DNA from 2 places in the Shewanella sp. 10N.286.51.B8 genome. Region 1 is predicted to be linked to the other one. Evidence: riboswitches for the same ligand, from Rfam matches in the RefSeq annotation. Region 1 holds a riboswitch; the other holds the start of a gene.

Region 1 (4,200 bases):
AAATTTATGACTAACTGGATCTACCGCAAACATCCCTTACTCTCCAAAACTGCAATCTCATCGACGATGACGTAATACAAAAAGAAAAAATACACTACCAATTGCGGCAGTGATAATACCTACCGGCAACTCTTGGTTGCCTAATAAACAACGGGCTAATACATCAATCCATACCATAAATATGCCGCCGACTAATGCCGTCATCATAATAGGTTGTTGCCCAGGATAGAGCAGCCGCACGGTATGAGGGATCATCAAGCCAACAAAGCCAATGCCGCCGCAACTTGCCACCAGCGTGGCGGTAATTAATGAACACAAAATAAGCATTGCTAAGCGAATTTTGGCGACGTTAACCCCTAAGGAGTGCGCCGTTTCATCCCCCGCTTGAATGGCTAATACCTGACGCTTAAAAGCTAAAATAATTAATATGCTGCAAACTACCACCACAGATGGGATAACCAGGCCTGCCCAGCTAGCTTTAGCAAAGCTGCCCAAACTCCAAAATAATACTGAAGCCGCCGCTTGAGGGCTTGAAAAATACAGTACCAAACTGGTTAGCGCGCCGAACATGAAAGAGGTGGCCACCCCAGACAATAGCATCCGCTCAACTTGGCTAGCACGACCAAAACCAGATAAACCTAATACCAACAGCACAGATAAACTCGAACCAATAAAAGCGCCAATTGGTAAACTAATGGATGACCAAGACCACCAGGCATCATTACTGAATAAGCCTGAACGTAAAATGGCATTGGCAAGATGACCAGAAGACTCTGCTAACCATTGCAGCACTAAGCCTTGGCTGCCAAAAAAGCTCAGCACTAATACCGCCCCAAATGACGCCCCAGAGCTAATACCAAATAAATAGGGATCCGCCAACGGGTTACGTGTCACCGTTTGCAATACACTGCCCGCAAGCGCCAAACCTGCGCCTGCCACAAAGGCTAAAATAATTCTTGGAAAACGCAGCTCAAACACAATCCGCTGCGTTAGTGAATCTGTTTCACCTGTACCTAATGCCAAATTAGCAAACAAGCTAACGACCTGTTCAAAACTGATATTAGCAGCGCCGAAACTTGCCGCGGCGATTGGAGTAACTAAGGTCACTATGGCAGTAACAAACAGCAGTAGCTTATGCTTAAAACTTAAACTCATCTGCTTTGCTAGCTTCACTGATTGTGTGGCATCAATGGCTGTCATTTATCGCCCTGCCCGTGGTTTGATTGGCCATGTTTTTGTTCAAAGCTTGGATATGCGTTTTGCTGCGAGCTTTGACAAGTGTTTTGATTAGCATTGTCATAATGACTTTGATAACCATAAAAGTAGGTAATTAACGGTTTACCGTGCTGTGGGTGACTTGATATTTGGCAGCAAACATCAAACACGTTCCCCAAAATGGTTTCTGTTAATACTTCATCAGGTAAACCTTGAGCGATGCACTTTCCTTGATCAAGTAACAGCAATCTATCGCACATTGCGCTGGCTAAATTAAGATCGTGAATAGAGGCAATCACGCTAATGCCAAGTTGCCTAACCAACTCAAGAATTTGGATTTGATAGCGAATATCTAAATGATTAGTCGGCTCATCAAGGATCAATAACTGCGGCTTTTGCACGATAGCCCGTGCAATTAATGCCCGCTGTTTTTCACCGCCAGATAACTGCTCATATTGCTGCAAGGCTTTGTGCTCAAGACCCACTTTAGCCAGTGCCTTGGCAATATCATCTGCATCTGCTTGGGTATTGGTTTCAAAAAGGCCTTTATGGGGCGTTAAGCCCATAGAAACCAGTTGATGGGTGGTCATATCAAAATAATGGGGTGACTCTTGCTGCACAACGGCAACCTTAGTGGCCAATTGTTTTTGAGAGAAACCATGAATATTGTCGCCAAATAAGGTGATCATGCCAGCATCAGGGGTGATATAGCGATACAAGCAGCGCAGTAAGCTGGATTTACCCGCACCGTTAGGGCCAATAAGCCCTAGCATTTCACCCCGTTGCAAGGCAAAACTGACTTGAGAAAGGATCTCATTGTCTGCAACTGACCAGCTTAGCTGATCAACTGTTAATGCCGCAGTTGTCAAGGTACTCACCCTGCGGTTATCCAAGAGGCATGTTTAGCCACATCTGGGGTTTTAATACTGATCACGATACAAACTCCGCCTGAGTTACCCGCTCAAGTTGTTGTTAGGTGCTGCTAATTCAGCAAGAAAAACTAAGCTAGGTATCTGACTTAATGGCATTCATTAATCACTTATCTTACAAGTGATGAGATGCTATTTTACAGTTGCGGGTACAGTTCGAGCTAAACAGCATTTAGGCTAGTTCTCGATTCCCTACTCATTTAGCGAACCGCTTGATACTGGTGTTGCTTAAAGCATTTCACACAAGCACTCAACTGCAGCTAAATTGACTTAATTTGAAATTTTATTGCACTTAATAAATGCGGCTTATATTGTACGGTATATCTGCCTAAGTGAAGTTAGTTTTTTCTGCTAATTTTAGGCTAAAACTAATTATTCCAGTTTAAACGATAGACGGGTTTAGTCGATTTATCATCAGCTTCAGGCCAAAACACATCAATGGTTACCGTCGCGGCATAATCTATATTCAGTTGTCCATATAGCCCTTTACAGCGCTCAAGCCCTAACACCAAAGCGATAATATGACGGATAACTCCACCGTGAGTCACTACCAGAGCAGTGGCTGATGCTGTTGCCTTAGCACTATTAGCCTCAGCAGTATGAGCTTCAGCCAAGTTGTAAGCTTGCAAGGTTATTTGCGCAAAAGCCTGCGCCACCCTTTGTTCAAATTCAGCCATGGGCTCAGCTTGGGGCGCGCCATGCTCCCAAGGGTTATCCCAATAGGCATCTAACGCTTTAGCGCTATGCTGATAAAGCTCTGCAAAGCTTTTTCCGTCCCACAAGCCAAAATCAATTTCCTGTAATTGAGACATTATCTCAACCTGTAAAGCTAAATCAGCACTCACTTGGTTTAACTGCTGCGCTAATTCAGCGGCAAACGCATGGCAGCGCACCAAAGGCGAACTGTATAGCTGCAGTGATGGCAAACAACCTAGTAGCCCTAGCTTAGCCGCACTCTGGTGCATGTTCGTTAGCCCCAAATCAGTTAGCGCCACATCGGTTTTACCCCGCAAAATACTGTCGCCTTCACATTGGCCATGGCGTAACAATAATATCTTAGCTTGCTTCATCTAAGGGGACTCCATCGGCCGTTTCAATTGGCTTATGTTTTTAGTGTGAGCAATGGGCTTGCTCTTACAATCTATTTAAACGTATTATGGACGTCTATACGTTTAAATGTCCAAACAAAATATTTTAAGATGAATTTTATTACAGGGGATTTCGCATTATTCTGCCCTATAAAAGCATAAATAAAGGTATGCTTATTTCATCTAAAACCGTTAACACAATCCACTAACTACTTAAGTTAGCGTGTTATTTAACGCTCGATTAAGTGATTAGCATAAAAGCAATTAAGGTAATACGTTATGGCGAAGTCGACTTCCTACAGTCAGGTACTTGAACAACTTACAAATACGCTAAAACAGCGCATAGTTATCCTCGATGGTGCCATGGGCACAATGATTCAAGACTACAAACTGGAAGAAGAAGACTACCGTGGTGAGCGTTTTAAAGACTGGCACTGTGACGTAAAAGGCAACAACGACATGTTGGTGCTAAGCCAACGCCAAATCATTAAAGATATCCACACTGAATACCTGTTAGCGGGTGCTGACATTATTGAAACCAATACCTTTAATGCCACCACGATTGCTATGGCCGATTACGACATGCAGTCGTTGTCAGCAGAAATTAACCTTGAAGGCGCCAAAGTTGCCCGTGAAGCCGCTGATGACGTTACTGCGCAAACGGGTATTAAACGCTATGTTGCAGGAGTGCTTGGGCCAACCAACCGCACTTGCTCTATCAGCCCAGATGTGAACGACCCCAGTTTTCGTAATATCAGCTTTGATGAGTTAGTCGAAGCCTATGTTGAATCAACCCGTGCATTAATTGATGGCGGCGCAGATATCATCATGGTCGAAACCATCTTTGATACCCTCAACGCCAAAGCCGCATTATTTGCCATCGAATTAGTGTTTGATCAAATTGGTGATCGTCTACCTGTGATGATTTCAGGCACCATTACTGATGCTTCAGGTCGTACCCTAACTGG
Region 2 (4,200 bases), on a different contig from region 1:
AAGTGTTCCCATTGATAGCCCACACTATAATCAAACTCGTGCTCACTACGGCCAACAAGTTCTTCATCATTTTTAGTGTCTTTGGCATCTAAATAGGTGTACGAAATCCGGTGGTCTAATTGCCACAGCGTGGTATTTAACGATAGCTCTAAGCCTTTTATCTTGGCTTCATTGATGTTGGCAGGTTTCCATATGTAACCATCTTCATCAATCGGTGCCCAAGCAATGAGGTTATTAATATCGTTTTGGAATAAACTGATATAACCTTGAATAGCAGAGCCCCTATAATTAAGGGTTAATTCATAGCTTTCAGAGGTTTCGGAGGATAAATCTGGGTTTCCTGTTCCAGGCCAGTATAAGTCATTAAAAGTAGGTGCTTTAAAGCCTGTGCCTGTGCTTGCCGTTAAGCGCCATTGATCAGAAAAGTTATAGGCTGCACTTAAATTATAAGAAGTTTCATTGTCGATATTTTCAACGTCATCATATCGAACAGCCCCTTCAAATAGAACGTTATGCCATTGGTATTGAGCCAGCGCATAAATTCCCCAAACTTCTCGTTCATTGATAGCATAATCCCCATTTACGGACTCGTTATACCAATCCACTCCGCCGATAACCGTCAGTTCATTAGATGCTTTAAATTGGTTTGTCCAATTTATTTGATCGCGAGTTGTTTCGTATTTTTGTCTCGCGACATCCGGGTTATCACCGCGAAAATTGACATTTGAATCTTGAGATTGACCAATATTTAATTTACTCGTGAGTTGCTCGCCCTGATATTGGGTGCCAACATTCCACAAATAATTGTCAAAATCAGCTTGGTCAGTGCCGCCACTGGCGTAAATATCATCGTGTTCGCTATTACCAGTGTCATATTGTAGACTCCAGTTAATATCCCATTGGTCCGAGATATTTTGCAAACCCGCTACAGTTAATCCTATGCGGTCATAGCCATCATCATCAGCTTCTTCTGGAGCGCCATTATGGATATTATATCCATCTGAACGTTCACTGTTTACTGTGATAGTACTTTGACCATCACCATGTGCCACTCCCGCACCTACAGTGCCTCGTAGATAGTTATTACTACCTAACTCGGTACTGGCAAACCATTCACCACCATTAAGTTGGCGAGTAAATATTTGTATTACACCGCCAATAGCATCACTGCCCCAAATAGAAGCTCTAGGGCCTTTTATGACTTCTATCCGCTCAATATTTTGTGGAGAAAGGGAGCCAAAATTGACAGCGTTTAGGGGGGCAGATCCAACCCTTAAACCATCAATAAGCACCAATGAATGCCCTGAGCTGGTGCCTCGTATACTCACTGAAGCCGTTTGTCCAGCCCCACCATTTCGAGTCACACTTAAACCTGGTAATGCTTCTAGAACATCAACTACTGATTTGGGATTAAGCACATCAATTTCTTCACGTTCAATGGTATTAATTACCGTAAGTTGTGAGTCTGGTGTGCTCTCAAAACGTGTTCCAGTGACCACGATTGTTTCATGCACTGGGACTGCAGGTGCTGCAGCATTTACACTGTAAGTTTGAAAAATAGCTAATGTGATAGCTGATAAACGCAGTTTAAAACTCATTATTGTTGCCTTGTTATGCTGAGTTTAAAATAGCGGGAGATGCGCTGCTTGTTAATAATTGAGTAACTAGTAGCGAATAGAAAAAATCCAATCTTTCTATGTCTCAAGAAACCCGCTTGAGTACATCGAACAATTAGGTCGGTCTCCTGGCTCACAGCATCTAGAAATACACCTTCCCGATATAAAGTCAGTGGTAAAAAGTATTTCGCTCTGTTTACAGTTGCAGGTACAGCTGTGGGGTCTCACCACATTCCCAAAATTAACACCCTAATTGTATTGATAGTGATAAAGCTTGTTCGCACAACTCATTGTTGTGAACTGTTACTTTACCCATCGATGATGTGGTGGAATATAATCAATTATTGGTAGTTGGAATGTGAAAATGGTCACAGGTTTATTTATATGGACTAAAGTGTGTGACTTTTAACAGTACTTTTGTGGTGAGACTTTATGGGGCGGTTTTTCTTGCTTTAAATATGAGCTATTTTTACTTGTAATAAGATTTAGGTTGAAAATTAATTTTATAATATGTTTAAATTACTGTTAAAAGTAACATATTAAAAATTAATAAGCATTGCTATTATTTGTTGTGAGAGTTGTTTTACGCATATCGTAATAGAGATGTTTAAAACAATATTCACAACATTTGAATGTAACCATAATTGTTTGGTTTATTCTTATTTTGATATCGTTTTTTCTGCAAGATAAATGTTATTTGAAGTCATATTTTTATATTGTGGCTTTTTTGATATTTTTTAATATATACTTCCACCCAAAGTATATGGTAAAACTGAGTAATAACTTCATCACTCTTACTTGGTAACCCTGCATTATGAGGTTAGAGGCATCTAACCTCATTTTTTTGAGGCTAAATTTTCATCACGGAACCTATGTGTAATTTTATACATTATAGGTTGTTTACGCTTAAGTGTGATTGCTAGAATGCAAATGTTAGCAGTGAGACTTTTAAACTAGATAGGAAAGTTAGCTGCTGAGGAACGTGTTTTTATTTTTTAAATAAAGACTCTCTATGAATTAATCAGCAACTGGCTGAAATAAAAGTATTAAGTTTTATCACTTTTAAACTAAAGGGTTTTCCATCACCTTAATATTTTTTACTTTAACATGTTAAGTGCACTAATCCTGTCTGGTTTTGATTTGCAATCACTAGTTTCAATAAGTATTAATATACTAATATGTCCAAATAACAAAGCAAATATAAGTTAATAACTCTATTACTTGCTGCGTTGCGCCAAGGGTGTCACCTGTATATCCATTTATTTGTTTTTTCATTAACTTGAGTAATAAAACAAAAGCTATCAACCAAGTTGCTAGTAATAATAAAGTTAAGCTGCTTGGCAGTAAAAGCAATCCAGGGAAACCACATGCAGTTAGTATCAATAATGTGTTGTAGTTGATAGTATTTGATTTTTGTGGTGTTTTGTTTTCCCCTATACGTGCATATTCAAGAAAGAATGGCACCATGCCAGAGATAGCTCTGCTAGCACCATGTGCAGTTATTAATGCGAGCATGACTTGCTGCATACTGAGTAGCTGCAGGCTACTCAGTTTTATTGCAAAGGTTGATATTAATGCAAGTACCCCATAGGTGCCAATCTGGCTATCTTTCATTATTGCTAACTTTCTGCTTTTATCCCAACCTCCACCAAAGCCATCAGCGAGATCGGCCAAGCCATCTTCATGAAAGGCACCGGTTGCAAGGATGAGTATTACCAAAGTCACAACGCACGCAAGGGAATGAGGAACTACTAAGCTAAGTGCAAAGTATACAGCTGCGCCAAAAAAACCTATAAAAAGACCAACCAATGAAAACCAACGACTAGCAGCCGCCACAGTCTTTTCATGAAACATCATGTGATTTGTAAAAGGAAAGCGTGTTAGAAAACTAATGGCTGCAAGAACTTCATTAAATATATTGTTTTTTTTTATGTCTAAGTTACTCATAACTTGTTTTTTTCTCTTTAATCTTGTGGGGTTAGTGATAGAGTATTTTAAGATTACTATTTATGGTTTGCATAATGTTACTGAGAACTTGTTAGGGCAAAAGTGGGGGAGAGTAACCACTTTTTCAATATCATTAAATTTTTTTGATTGAATGGATATTTAATATAGTGATTAACTCAAATTAGGTATGAGTAATAGATCACAAGTTTCTTTTTAAGGAAGAAAGACTGTGCTTTTTCACAGCTTTCAACTGCAATGTAATTGAGGTGAACTAATATTGAATACTGTCAACAACATAAAATTTCAATTGGAACTTTTTAACAGCGTCCATTGCTTCCAGCGTAGCAGGTTGAGCTAAGTTCTCCACAGCAGGCACGGCTGAACACATCATTTTATATATAATAGGAAGCCTTGCGTTCAAATCCCTATCTCTCCGCCATATTAAATACGAGAAAAGCCGTTGATTATCAACGGCTTTTTTTTGTTTCTGGCATTTGAGGGGCTTTCTGAGAGGATTGACTCAGACAATGTACCTGCCTTTCACATTAGCAGAGCTCCTAATAACGTGTACTTCACACGTATCTGTTTAGCCAAATCGTTACGCGATAAAGGCTTTCCTTTTGATATTAAAGTTTCT

Evidence for each region. A riboswitch is a leader RNA that binds a small molecule or an ion and turns the genes downstream of it on or off. The one in region 1 is predicted to bind cobalamin.
Region 2: linked by a shared signal. The riboswitch ahead of AB4160_RS16470 (TonB-dependent receptor domain-containing protein) and the one ahead of AB4160_RS03085 (ABC transporter ATP-binding protein) in region 1 are both predicted to bind cobalamin.

Annotation. Positions count from the first base shown of each region.
Region 1 covers NZ_JBFRKG010000007.1:62,574-66,773, reverse strand. Annotated here, with positions in the region: gene cobT (nicotinate-nucleotide--dimethylbenzimidazole phosphoribosyltransferase) at 1-33, opposite strand, end outside; gene AB4160_RS03090 (iron ABC transporter permease) at 58-1,200, opposite strand; gene AB4160_RS03085 (ABC transporter ATP-binding protein) at 1,197-2,093, opposite strand; cobalamin riboswitch at 2,202-2,374, opposite strand; gene AB4160_RS03080 (histidine phosphatase family protein) at 2,513-3,214, opposite strand; gene metH (methionine synthase) at 3,512-4,200, shown strand, end outside.
Region 2 covers NZ_JBFRKG010000046.1:14,459-18,658, forward strand. Annotated here, with positions in the region: gene AB4160_RS16470 (TonB-dependent receptor domain-containing protein) at 1-1,598, opposite strand, end outside; cobalamin riboswitch at 1,717-1,883, opposite strand; gene cobS (adenosylcobinamide-GDP ribazoletransferase) at 2,790-3,563, opposite strand.